3 regions of the Paenibacillus sp. JT22N1 genome follow, and region 3 is predicted to be linked to each of the others. Evidence: riboswitches for the same ligand, from Rfam matches in the RefSeq annotation. Region 3 holds a riboswitch; each other region holds the start of a gene.
What was found. Region 3 has a riboswitch for cyclic di-GMP ahead of AC58UU_RS27020 (hypothetical protein). Riboswitches for the same ligand answer to the same signal wherever they lie in the genome.
Positions count from the first base shown of each region.

Region 1: another riboswitch for cyclic di-GMP. It lies ahead of AC58UU_RS30590 (putative bifunctional diguanylate cyclase/phosphodiesterase); the one in region 3 lies ahead of AC58UU_RS27020 (hypothetical protein).
Region 2: another riboswitch for cyclic di-GMP. It lies ahead of AC58UU_RS31835 (pyridoxal phosphate-dependent decarboxylase family protein); the one in region 3 lies ahead of AC58UU_RS27020 (hypothetical protein).

Region 1 covers NZ_JCAUAW010000020.1:13,178-17,784, forward strand. Annotated here, with positions in the region: gene AC58UU_RS30585 (BMP family lipoprotein) at 1-1,001, opposite strand, end outside; gene AC58UU_RS30590 (putative bifunctional diguanylate cyclase/phosphodiesterase) at 1,258-2,796, opposite strand; cyclic di-GMP riboswitch class I at 2,884-2,972, opposite strand; gene ilvA (threonine ammonia-lyase IlvA) at 3,035-4,291, opposite strand; gene AC58UU_RS30600 (hypothetical protein) at 4,459-4,607, shown strand, end outside.
Region 2 covers NZ_JCAUAW010000022.1:54,422-59,028, reverse strand. Annotated here, with positions in the region: gene AC58UU_RS31845 (ABC transporter ATP-binding protein) at 1-651, shown strand, start outside; gene AC58UU_RS31840 (ABC transporter ATP-binding protein) at 635-2,437, shown strand; cyclic di-GMP riboswitch class I at 2,786-2,871, shown strand; gene AC58UU_RS31835 (pyridoxal phosphate-dependent decarboxylase family protein) at 2,967-4,607, shown strand, end outside.
Region 3 covers NZ_JCAUAW010000015.1:152,098-156,704, reverse strand. Annotated here, with positions in the region: gene AC58UU_RS27040 (PspC domain-containing protein) at 1-416, opposite strand, end outside; gene AC58UU_RS27035 (PspA/IM30 family protein) at 419-1,081, opposite strand; gene AC58UU_RS27030 (hypothetical protein) at 1,125-1,421, opposite strand; gene AC58UU_RS27025 (metallophosphoesterase family protein) at 1,668-2,762, shown strand; gene AC58UU_RS27020 (hypothetical protein) at 2,917-3,159, opposite strand; cyclic di-GMP riboswitch class I at 3,206-3,300, opposite strand; gene AC58UU_RS27015 (hypothetical protein) at 3,532-4,026, opposite strand; gene AC58UU_RS27010 (barstar family protein) at 4,383-4,607, opposite strand, start outside.

The DNA of each region.
Region 1 (4,607 bases), on a different contig from region 3:
TCCGGTGTTACGTTTTTCTTGGAAGTTTCAGGAAGGCCTACGCCATCGTCTTTCAAACCAAGTGTAACGACTTTACCACCTTGGAATTTGTTGTCGATGATGTCTTTGGAAACACGAACAACTGCTGTGTCGACACGTTTCAACATGGAAGTCAGTGTAACTTCATCGCCGAACTCAAGGGATTGGTCTTTATCTACACCGATAACCCAAACCTTTTTACCGTTTTTCGCACGGTCTTTCGCTTCGTTGAATACACCATTACCTGTGGAACCAGCTGCGTGGAAAATAACATCAGCGCCGTCGTTGTAGATCGTAGCTGCTGCAGCTTTACCAAGGTCTGGCTTGTCAAAAGCGCCTGTATAGTTAATTTGAACTTTAGCATTTGGATTAACCGCTTTAACGCCAGCTACGAAACCAGCTTCAAAACGTTTGATAACCGGGATGTCGATACCGCCAACGAAACCGATTTTGTTTGATTTTGTAGTTAAACCTGCAACTACCCCAACAAGGTAAGAACCTTCTTGCTCAGAGAATGTTACGGATTCTACGTTTGGAGCTTCAACGACATTATCAATGATCGCTAATTTAGCATTTGGGTTTTGTGTTGCTACTGTTTTTAGTGCATCGCCCATCAAGAAGCCGATACCCCAAGTCAAGTTGTAGCCGTCTTTAACGAATTGGTTTAAGTTAGGTGTGTAATCTGCATCGCCTTTACTTTCAAGGTTTTTCACTTTAACGCCTGTTTGTTTCTCAAGCGCCTTCAAGCCTTCCCATGCACTTTGGTTAAAAGATTTATCGTTGACGCCACCAATATCGGTAACCATTCCGATTTTGAAGTCTTTACCGCTGTTGTTGCTTGGCGCTGCTGAAGCTGTTGCAGCTGCAGAAGTAGCTGGAGTTGCTGAAGCCGCCGGTTTCGTTTCTTCTTTTTTGGCACAGCCGGAAAGAGCTAATGCAGAAACCGTTACAGCCATAAGAGCTGTTGAAAGCATTTTCTTCATATTATTACCCCCATAGAATCATTTAATTTAAAACCATGAAATCTTACATTGTAGGTTGACCAAAATTAGTTAAATTATGTAAGACTGGCTATAGCATGAGTGTATCATTTAGAAACCCAAGATAAAAGCGATACACCAGCAAAATAACATAATTCGTCATGTCATACAAGTTGACATGGTCTTTTTGTAAGCCCCTACAATATAGGTTCCAAGCCCCAATTATTTATTATACTACCACTGGTTAATAAAATCTAGATTACCCTTTGTTAATTTTATCGTTCATAAGTCTCATGAATTGTTCGGGTCCTAACGGGCTGCTAAACAGCATTCCTTGCACTTCCGTACACTGCAAAAGTCTCAAGTGCTCCAGTTGTTCTTCGGTTTCAACACCCTTTGCAATTAAGTTTAGACCTAGACGGTGAGCCATGCGAATAATGGCAGCAGCCAGCAGCTGATTCTCATCGTCGTCTACCAAATCCCTGATCAATGTACTATCCAATTTAACGCTATCAAGTGGCATACCTTCGAGCCCGCTTCGTGTAAATAGGCCTGTACACAAGTCATCCATAACGATACGCACACCGAACTTCTTCAGCCTAATCAATTTCTCGCTAGCCTCTTGTACATTGGAAGATGTGATACTTTCCGTAAGGTCCAGCTCCACCAACACCGGATCAATACCTGTTTCTTTCAAAACAACGGCAATTTCTTCAATAAAATGCTCATCTTTAAACTGCGAGGCCGTTACTGCTAGGGTCATTCTAAGCGGTGTGTAGCCCTCGTCCTGCCAGATTCTCATCTGTCTGCACGCCGTTCGTACAGCCCATTTCCCGATGGGTATCATGAAACCCATTTCCTCGGCCGCTCTCTTCCAATCCATGCTAGGTGCGCGGAGGTTGTCTCCCTTGCTCCAATGAATGATCGCTTCCATTCCTATTAATTTCCGGTTTGTTATTTCATATTGCGGCTGATATAGGAGTTCAAATTGATTGTTGTCTAAGGCCAATCGAATCTCTTTCTCCATGTGAGCTTTGCTCTTCACCATGGCATCGATGTCAGAGGCATAGAATTGGAACTGGTTATGTCCCCTGTTTTTGGCCGCATACATCGCTTCATCTGCATACGCCATGAGCTGCTCAGGCAGCTTGCCATCTAACGGATACAGAGCTATCCCTATACTAGCTGTTATGGTTACTGGCATTCCATCTAGGATAAAAGGCTCTTCCAGAGCCATTTGAATTCGGGATGCTACAACTCTTGCGTCTTCAGGTTTTGCAAAAGATTCTAGTAATATTGTAAACTCGTCGCCACCTTGGCGGTACACCGTATCCGAGCCCCGCAAGCAGCCCAGCAAACGTTGTGCTGCAAGGCGAATTAAACGGTCACCATAGGAATGACCTAATGAATCGTTGACATCCTTGAATCTGTCCATGTCCAAGAACATAACAGCCGCCAGTTGTTCATTACGCTGCGCATGCAGAAGTGCCCGCTCCAACCGGTCATTAAACAATCGGCGATTGGGTAATCCCGTCAATGTATCATGGTAGGCCAGAAAGGCTAGTTGTTTGCTCTTTTCTTCCTGTTCTCTACTAGTAAGAAGCAGTTGTCGGACACTCTTCGCAAAAAATAGACAGATTAGTGCTTGAACAAACATACTAATGAAAACGTAAGGCGAAAAGGAGAAAGAAGAAGCAGCAAGTAGATTAATGGTCAACAAAAAGAAGCCCAGCACGCCCAGATAGACCAACGTTTGCGCTTTCATATGCTGTATCCACTTAGAAAATATGCCTCTCATTCATGAACCTCCCTATCTGTGGTCAAAAAAAAGGCTATTCCGAATCGGAATAGCCGTAGGTGTACCTGATTAGGTAAACTGCAACCTGTCGGTAGCCCAGCCATCATTGTTGCGAGGGCAACCTTAGATCTGCAGCTTTGCGTCCTTACCTTTCGATAAGTTTGCCTTTTACGATATTAAGGGAATAAATGGGACTAATTAACTATATCATATTCATTCCACATTTGGCTATTTTTCCTTAAATAAGCAAGTTAAATAGCTTGGGGTCCTTATTTATTTCTATATAGCCATAATCCTTCTGGGATAGGCGCTCAATAAGCCCCTCATAATCATCTTTATTTTTGAGCTCAATGCCGACCAAGGCCGGAGCATCGTCGCGGTTATTTTTTTTCGTATACTCAAACCGTGTTATGTCGTCTGTGGGTCCTAAAACTTCTTCCAGAAATTCGCGCAATGCCCCGGCACGCTGCGGGAAATTAAGAATAAAGTAGTGCTTCAAGCCTTCATACACGAGCGATCTTTCTTTAATCTGCTGCATACGATCAATGTCATTGTTGCCGCCGCTGATGATACAGACCACATTCTTACCGCGAATCTGTTCCCGATAGGCATCGAGTGCTGCAACCGGGAGTGCGCCAGCGGGCTCAATAACAATCGCGTTATTGTTGTAAAGCTCCAGAATGGTTGTACATTCTTTGCCGGAAGGGATAATTACGATATCCTCCAGCTTTTCTTTGCAAATGTCAAAAGTAAGCTCGCCCACCTGTTTCACGGCTGCACCGTCAACGAACTTCTCGATCGTGGATAAGGTTACGACCTTCCCCTGCTTCAGCGCTTCCGTCATGCTTGCCGCGCCTTCTGGCTCAACACCGATGATGCGCGTTCTTGGAGAAACACTATCCACATAGGTCGCAACTCCCGCTACCAGGCCACCTCCGCCAATCGTCGCGAAGATAAAGTCAGGAGATTCAGGCATTTGATTCAAAATCTCGAGGCCAACCGTGCCTTGTCCAGCAATCGTACGAACATCATCGAAGGGGTGTATGAACACCTTATTCTCTTGAGCACAGTAGGCTTTAGCATGGTTAGAGGAATCATCGAATGAATCACCTGTAAGAATCACTTCAACAAAAGATCCGCCAAATAGCTTAACTTGGGAAATCTTTTGCCTAGGCGTTGTCGTCGGCATGAAGATTTTGCCTTCAATACCGAGCTGTTTACAGGAATAAGCCACGCCCTGTGCATGATTGCCGGCGCTCGCACACACGACACCCGCTTCGCGTTCCTCCGGTGTTAAACTTTGGATCACATTATAAGCTCCACGAATTTTGAAAGAACGAACAATTTGCATATCTTCACGTTTAAGATAAACGTTGCATTCATACAAGTTAGAGAGCAGCTCATTGCGTTGCAAAGGCGATGGTTCGATCACCCTGCTGAGCACATGATTGGCCCTAATAATATCTTCCAAACCTACTTTACTGGAAACAACCATTTTCTCTTACTCCCTTTCTCTACATCGTACTATTAAAGTTTTAAAGATTATTGTAACACAACTCTGCCCGACTGTACGAAAATATTATTGGTATAGCTTTTTCCTGTGTTTCACTTCATGCCCAGCAGGGTATTACATAGCAATACAACTTCAAAGGAGTGGTTCAAATGTCGACTCAGCCTCGCAATATCGATATCGAAGAACGCCATGTGGAGAAAAAATCGGATTCCAGTCTAGTTGCTTCTACTTTCATCAAATATGCTGCTTACATCGTCATCATTTTCGGCGTTCTGTATTTCTTAGTTCGATATGTATT
Region 2 (4,607 bases), on a different contig from region 3:
GGCATTATCGGGAAAACAGGCAGTGGTAAATCGACCTTGGTGAAGCTAATGCTTAGAATATACGACCCACCGGAGGGAACGGTATGGATCGGGGATACGGATATTCGCGATGTGACATTAGAAAGCCTGAGAAATCAAATCGCTTATGTTCCGCAAGAGGGGTTCTTGTTTAGCACGACCATCCGCGATAACATCGCCTTTTATAAAAGAGAATCACCCTTAGAACAGGTTGAGCGTGCTGCCAAGAAAGCACAAATCCTCTCCAGCATTACGTCATTTCCTGAAAAGTTTGAGACGAAGCTGGGTGAGCGCGGTGTCACCTTATCGGGTGGGCAGCGTCAACGAACAAGCTTAGCCAGAGGGATCATTAAGGATTCTCCTTTAATGATTCTAGATGATAGTGTAAGCGCTGTAGACTCTGTGACGGAGAGGCACATCATTGATACGATCCGCAAAGAGCGATTGAACAAAACGACCATTTGGATCGCACATCGAATCTCCGCGTTGAAGCATACGGATGAGATTATCGTACTTCACGAAGGCAGGATTGTGCAGCGCGGCACGCACGAAGAGCTAATTGCACAAGAAGGCTTGTACGCCGAGCTTCATGCGATACAAGAGGGAGGTAGCGACGATGCCCAAACGGAGTAACAAAAGCAATGAGGAGCGGCAGAAGACGCGATCTTCCTTTCGTTCTTTATCCGGTTATGCCAAACCGCATAGGTTTACTTTTGCTGCTGTTTTATTTTGCGCGTTACTTGGGATAGCAGCCGATTTGTTTCAGCCGTATCTGGTTAAGATCGCGATTGATGATAATTTGATGATTGGGAAAAATGACTATCGCTCCCTGCTGCTCATTTGCTTATTCTATGCAGGTCTATCTATCAGCAGTCTATTCTTCAGTTATCTGCAGAACAATTTATTGCAGTTTGCCGGCCAAAGCATCGTCGCTAAAATACGCAAGGATTTGTTCGAGCACATCTTTAAGCAGTCGATGTCTTATTATGACCGGACGCCAAGCGGCAGCCTGATTACGCATGTTTCTAGTGACACGGAAACGCTGAATCAGTTTTTTACACAGGTTCTTCTTAGTTTGGTACGCGATGGCATGACACTCGTATTCATCATCGTGCTGATGTATCATCTGGACCCACAGCTAACGATGTACAGCATGATCGTGATCCCTATCATTGTGATTATAGCGGTTAGCTTTCGCAGATATATGCGCAAAACCTATCAGCTCTCGAGGACGCAGCTGTCTCAAATGGTTGCTTTTGCCGCTGAGAATTTATCTGGGATGCATCTCATTCAAGCTTTTCATCAAGAGAAGGAACAGATGAATCGCTTCACTGAGCGGAATCTTGGGTATTTTCGAGCTAATTTGAGAGAAATTCGTACCAATGTTTTGTTCAATCGTTCCTTTGATATTTTGGGTAATTTATCGGTGGCCTTTATTACTTGGATTGGCGGTATTGCCGTTTTCGATAAAACGATTGAATTCGGTGTATTGTATGCTTTTATAACTTATATCCGGCAGTTTTTTCAACCGATTAATAACATTACTCAGCAGTGGAATACCCTTCAATCTACGACGGTGTCTGTAAATCGAATTTGGAATATCTTCTCCATTCAACCGGAAGTTAAGGATAAGGAAGGCGTGTTGTCACCCTCGTTATCCGACGTGAAGGGGGACATTCATTTCAATCATGTTCATTTCGGTTATTTGAAGGATACGGCTGTTATTGAGGATCTAGAGCTTCATATTGAACCCGGCGAAATGATCGGTATCGTGGGGACGACGGGTGCTGGTAAAAGCTCGCTGATTAGTCTGCTTTGCCGCTTTTATGATGTACAGGAGGGAAGTATCCGCATTGATGGCACGGATCTTCGAGATATCCCGCAGGCCGTGCTACATCGTATGGTTGGACTCGTACAGCAGGAACCGTACTTATACGCAGGCAGCATTTTGGACAATGTCCGGATGTTCGATGAAACCATAACACGTGAGGAAGTGATAGAGGCATGCCGGATGGTTGGGGCAGACAATCTCATTTCACGAATGAAGGATGGTTATGAGACACGCATATCCGAGAGAGGAAGCGGGCTTTCCGCAGGCGAGAGACAACTGATCTCGTTCGCAAGAATTATCGTATTCCAGCCGAAAGTACTGATTCTAGATGAAGCTACAGCGAATTTGGATTCACAAACGGAGCAGTTGATTCAATCCGCGCTGCAGGTTGTAGCCGAGGGAAGAACGACACTTGTTATCGCGCATCGCATCTCGACTATTATGCATGCCAACCGCATCATTGTGATGAGTCAGGGGAAAATTGTTGAAGAAGGGAACCACGTTCAATTACTTGCGCTCCGTGGCTATTACGAGCAATTATATCTGCATTCACAGGGGAATATGGATGCTGCACAAACCATTTCATAGTATGAATGCGCCCAACTGAGGGTGTAAAAATTAGCTTTGTCGGACTCCTAGTCAGGAAGTCGTGACGAAGCTTTTTTTATGCGTGATAAAAGTCCTAGAAGGATGCCTAAAGTTTCTATCGTTTTATTGCATAAATTGATTGGTATAAATGTTTAGTAAAGAGATATCTGATCCTATTTTACCATCGGTCAGAGAAAATGTTAAAAAAGCAATTTAGTTACAATATAATTACTTAACAAACAATAATGGAAAATTGTGTTGTTTATTTTAGTTTACTATACTATACTAATGTATAAAATTGTAAAGTTTGCTGTCGATTATTGTCGAACATGGGAATTTTCACCTACAACTTTATAATGGCAAACCTATTGAAAAATAGGGACGCAAAGCTAGAGGGACTACATCCAACAAGGATATGTCAGCCAGTTGCATTGTAGCAATTGGTGGAATAGGGGCATTTATGCCCATGTTTCTCCTTTTTTTTTGTGAACATTTTCTTAACGCAATTCTATCGATAGGAGAGAAATTAATGAGAGAGAAAAGACTAACGAATGTACAGCAATTATTCCCTAGTGAGGATGGCAACCAACAAACGCGTCAAACGGTTTTGCGACTCATTGAACAATTAGTAACTGGAGTGGATGATCTTAAAAACCCGGACGGCGTCAATCTCAAGGGCGAGAAAAACCGAACAGGGACTTTCTATAACAATCTTATTCGAGATAGCTCCATTCCTATTGGCAGCGTCCCCCTAGAGGAAGTTAATACAGAGCTATTGAAATTGCTGCATGATCATCCTTATCATACGAAATATTTTTTAACGAATATTTTGCCGATGGCAAGCATCCCGGGGATTATGGGCATGATCGCGGCATTTTTGGTTAATGGCAACAATTTATGGGATGTATACGGCCCAGCCGGAGCTGAAGCTGAAGTAAGAGTCATCAGCATGATGTCCAAATTAATAGGCTATGATGCGCTGAAAAGCGGCGGGTATACGACATGGGGCGGACAAGGAGCTGTATTCTCAGGTCTCAGGATAGCGATCGCGAAATTCGTTCCGGACGCATTGCAAAAAGGTGTTCCCGACAACTTGTATGCTTTTTGTTCCGAAGCCGCTCACTACAGCTTGTTTAAATCTATGGAGGCATCGGGCATAGGGAGCGATAGATTGATCAGAGTTCGCACGAATGCTGACAGCTCCATGGATGTGAATGATCTGAGAGTTAAAATGGAAGAAGTGATCGCACGAGGCGGAATCCCGATTTACATTGTAGCTACGACAGGAACAACGGATGCCATGGGGATTGACGATTTGGAACAAATTTATGCTGTGTCTAACAAGGCAGCCGTTCATCATGGGTTGCTTAGACCTCATATTCATGCAGACTCTGCTTTAGGTGCATTCTTTGCTTTCTTTAATGACTATGATTTCACCGCCAATCCACTGGAATTAAAGAAAGATGTCACTCAGGCTTTAATTTCTATCCAAAGCAAGATGAGGCATTTGCATTTGGCCGACTCGCTTTGCTTCGATTTTCAAAAGCTAGGGCAAACCCCTTACCTGACAAGCCTATTTCTGGTCAAGGATGCCGCCGATTTAAGACTTATGGATCTGCATCCGGATGAAACCCCCTATGTCGGACATCGGGGATACGGACAGTATCATACTGGGTATACGTTGGAGTGCTCGCGCATGGCAAGCTCCATCAGTATATACAGCGCTCTGCTTGCATTCGGCATTCAAGGGTATCAGCAATTGCTAGCTCAGTTCGTTGAGGTTAATCTCGCTTTCCGGGAAGCGCTGCGCCAAGAAATCCCTCAAGCTGAAATCGTTAATAACGACAATCCGGGCATCATTACACTATTTCGTATATATCCGGAAGGCAGTCCGCATTTTCAGGATGAAATTTCGGGCAAGTGTACCCTTAAGGAAATTGAGCGGAATAATAAATTTAACGAACGTTTATTCGAAATGCTTGGGAATCATCGCGACCGCATATTTTTTGGCGACACCAAAAAGCATCTGCTTGTTCAAACGAAGGATGCTAATTCTATTGCTCTGTACGCGACAAAGATTTTTGTCATCTCCCCTTATACGGAGACAAAACATGTGCATGAAATTATTCAATATTTGAAGGAAACAGTAGCGCAAGTCTATGAGAAATAT
Region 3 (4,607 bases):
AAGCGAGCGACTTTGGCTCTTAGTTCTTCTACTTCTCTTTGTAGAGCTTTCTTTTCAATGTCTTTCATCATCTCGTCGATGTTGTTTACTTTCCCAGCGTCGTATGGAGCATTGTAGCCCGGATGTTGTGGCGCATGGTTAGGGTGCGGCTTGTGAGTGTTCCAAGCACCGCCATTATAGCCTTGACGGCCATATGAGCTGGCATAGGGATCAAATGGAGGCTGATCGTACCCAGGTTCCTTCGGAATGACAAGCGCAGCTACAAAGTAGATGAAAATGACCGTTCCTCCGGTGAAGATTGTGGTGATTACTACTAACAAACGTAATAGCGTTGCATCTACATTCATGGCCTCGGCGAGTCCGCCGCATAGACCAGTAACTTTCTTATCTCTTCGTGAGCGGTAAAGTTTGCTCATGATTATTTGGCTCCCTCCTGCTGCAGTCTGTTTCTCAGGGCTTCCATTTCAGCATCTACGGCCGGGTTGCCCCCGCTATAGTAGCTTTCGCGCCCCATTCGTCTTACATCGCGGAGCGTTCTGGCATGAAGCTCCATATCGGATACGCGCTCTTCCAAGCGACCGAACATCCGTGGTGTCGCATCCTGCGCCACACTGCTGCGAGCATGCAATCTTTGCTGCAACCTTGCGGACTCCATTCGCGCTAAGTAGTAGCTGCGTTTGTCTGCCACTTCTTTGTAATCGGCTTTTAGCTGCTGCAGCTCTTCATCCAAATCAAGGATTGACTGCTTCGCTTGGTCGTACAATTCATGATACTGCTCGCTTTTCTCTTCAGCTTGCAGCTTCTCTTGAAGCACGATCCTTGCCATATGTTCTTCGCCGGCCTTCAGAGCTAGCAGCGCTTGATGCTCGCGCTTCTCTTTGGTTTCCAGCGCCGTCAGATATTGCTGCCGGAGTGAAGCTGCGTGGCTTACGCATTGCTGATACAGTCTCTCGGACTGTTGAAGCTGCTCACGCTGCGCTGCTAAGTACTGGTCAATCAAGCGGACCGGGTCTTCCGATCGCTCCAGATGTTCATTCAGTGTCGCTACGGTAATGTCTCTCATTCGCCTAAATAGGCTCATCTCTCATACCACCTTTTTCACTCTCTGTATTCGTTTCATTCCATTACACCGTTCTTCTTGTCAACATCGAAACTCCGTAACCTATCAACCCAATCGCCAGTAGAATGATGATCCAACCAGCTAATTTACCAATCAGGATGATACCGCCAAGCCCTGCAATAATCCAACCGATTTTGCTGCCGTTCTGTATGCCTACATAACCAAGGCCAACCATTCCTATTGGAATCAAGTATCCCATCACCGAGCCAATAAAAGGTCCCATGTGAACGCCTAGCTTATTTAACAGAATCAGTGCACCGAATGCGATTAGCAGAGCGGCTAAGCCCGTATTTCTTTTCATCGTTTCGTCACCGCCTTTCGTTGTTTGCTGTGTTGTTTGCTGTGCTCTTGTTCATGTCTTTATTTTAGGTAAAAACGAAGCTTTCCAAAACGGACTAACGACGGTATTTGTTCCTAGACCTTAGTCGGGGCGCATCTAAGACCTGTGTCAGGCAAAAACAGTGTTTATACGACAGACATATTGGTTAAATACTTAACAAACTTGGTAACTCACGCTTTTAGCATGGAAAAGGAAGGATTATCTTATATGAAACAACGAATACGAACATTAACTATACGCATCCTGTTATCTGCCTTATTCCTTCTATTACTCCCAACATATGCTTGGGAAGCAACGGCGATAGCGCCTGTTTCGGAATCATTTAAGGCGGATATTACTAATAAAGAGCCCCTGCCTATGGTAAAACTCTTTCGTACTATTCCCAAAAAAACGTCCACAGCAAGTAAAGAACCACTCTTTTCTTTTTCCGTGCTAAGCGACGTACATGTGGGTGCAGAAGATGAAGATTCACAAAAGCGCTTCCGTACGGCTTTAGCCGATCATCGTCTAATTCGACCTGAGAGCAAACTTATGGTACTAAATGGTGACCTCAGCAATGGCAACGAAGCAGATAATCGGAGTCTAGTCAGCATTATGAGCGAACACACCTTACCTCCCGTTCATGCAACGATTGGTAATCATGAGTATTATGGAATGTGGCAAACGGAGAATGGCGGTCAGGATACCAGCAAGCTGAATCCGAAATGGACAAGCCAAAAGGCAATAGACCTATTCCATCAGATGTTTAACTATGAAAAGCCCTACCATGAGCTCGTGATGGATGATTATCACTTTCTATTTCTTGGGGGTGAATTTTATCGCGATGTGGATCCTAACGTGAAAGAGGATGCCTATCTATCCACTGAACAACTTACTTGGTTTCAGGAAAAGTTGAAGACAGTTGCGGCTGCAGCGCCGGACAAGCCTATCTTCGTCTTCCTGCATCAACCGCTCGTTCATACCGTGGACGGCTCGGATCAAGAGCTTGGAGTTGTACAGCATGAAGAGCTTAGGGCGATTGTGAATGCATATCCGAATGTTGTGTTCTTCAGTGGACATACCCACTGGAATTTAGAGACTACTAAGCAGATTAAACAGCTGGAGTTCCTTGCGGTATCTAGTGCCGCTGTCCACGAAATTTGGAATTCGAATAATGAGCCTGAAGGCAGCGCGGCTAGCCAGAGCATCGTTGTGGACGTTTATACGGACCGTATTGTGATTCAAGGGCGTGAACATTCGGAGAAGAGATGGATTGAGCCGGCATTTGTGAAGCGTTATGAGGGGAATAAAAAAACTACCTAACGAGGCCGCAAGGTAGTTGATCATTTATATACATCGTTCAACTAAAGAAAATATCACACTATTCCGAGCAGTTTTTGTAATCGAACAAAATCCTTGGCACGTTTGCTGCGGGTCGAATGTATTGTGCGGAAAGATGGTAATTGAGACAACTCTTTTATGAAGCAAAAAAAGTTTTGTCCGGAAAACCGTCTCCCTCTGCATAACATCTTGCAATAGCTGAAGCAGCCTTCATGAACATATGGTCTTTGGTAGTACCCGGAACTCTCTCTAGCTGCCGAAATTCTTCATGAACTATATTAAATTCAATTTCACCCAAACTTTCTTCTGTTGGACCAAATTTGTATATGACCTTTTCGGCATCGTCGAACACTTTAATAAGCATAAGATATGTTGCCATTTTGGGACCCTCCTTCCTTTTTTGGCAATAAAAAAACAAGCCCCTAAAGAGTAACCCGGCTATCGTCCCATGACATATGACTCATGGCTTAGACCCGTGGCTTTGCGTCTCCACCTTTCGATGGATTTGCCTTTGTTCATTATTGCTTGATATTAGGTGTGTTTCACTCATTATTGCTAGTCGTAAAGAACTAACTATTTCCATGGTATTCCATAAAATAATGAAATTCAACATATTTCTACAAAAAAGAGGCACCTACTACGCAAAGTGTGTGATTTCATACAAAAAAGGCCAACCAGAGTACTGGTTGACCCATAAGGTAAGGCAATTTTCTTAAGTTATTCATACTCTTCTAATAGAGCCTATTATCTATTACTCTAATCTCTTCGAAGTTCCTGTCACTAAATCAATCTCAAATATCTCTTCTGGAATCCCTAGTTCCTTTGTCGTGAATAGAGAATAACGATTTGATGCACTTGATGGCTTCATGATTCCCCAATTATTAACCTTTTTAATTCCAAGTCCCACAAACTTATTTGTATGAATATCAACAGGGATGCTCATTTCTTCCCCAGTGGCAGCACTTTTTACATAAAGTCGCGCATGACTGTTTTTTTGAAACACATTAATTAAATCAACTCGATACTCATATTTATCATCCCTAGTAATTTTCAATGAATCACTTGTAATTTTTTCGGTTAACCACCCCTGAGTGCTAACACTTTGAATTAAATAGACTGAAAGAATTATAAGTAATATCATTCCAGAATAGAATCCTGCAAGAGCTACCCCACTGGATGGAACCCACCTTTTTATTAGCATTCGAATAGATAATATTGTAATAGCGAGAGAAGGAAGCCCCGCCATAATTAATGTTACAGTACCACGAGATCCAAAGATCGCTGAAAATTTGCTGTTGTTCCAAACAGAAACCATCCAAATGATATAACACTAAAAATGGTTACTAACAGCCACAGAATCTTTAACCATTGATGCATTTTTCTTCAGCCCTTTCATGTGAAATCTTAGAGGTTCAACTGGACAAGCTTATGCATTAGCCATCCATAAATTCATACGGGGCTGATGAGGGTTAAGTTGGATTGAACTTAGCCGACCGATTCATTCGGCACTGGGTGGGGGGGGGGGGGGGGTAAAAGAAAGACCTTGGAGGTGTTACCCTCAAGGTCTTCAGTAATAAGATTTTTAACTTTTCGTAATGGTAGTTAATTAACTAGATAAACCATAAATGATTTAGCTTTTCCTTCAACCACTACCTCAATCACTTCATCCTGCCAAAAAGGCAAAATAACATCCTTCAAACCTGAAATTATTTGACTTTTAACATTAGGTATATCCTTAATGAACCAATTATAGTTATCTATAATTAGTATAATTCTATCCTCTTCTATCCACTCTAAATCTCTCATCCAATCATAATATCTATCAAT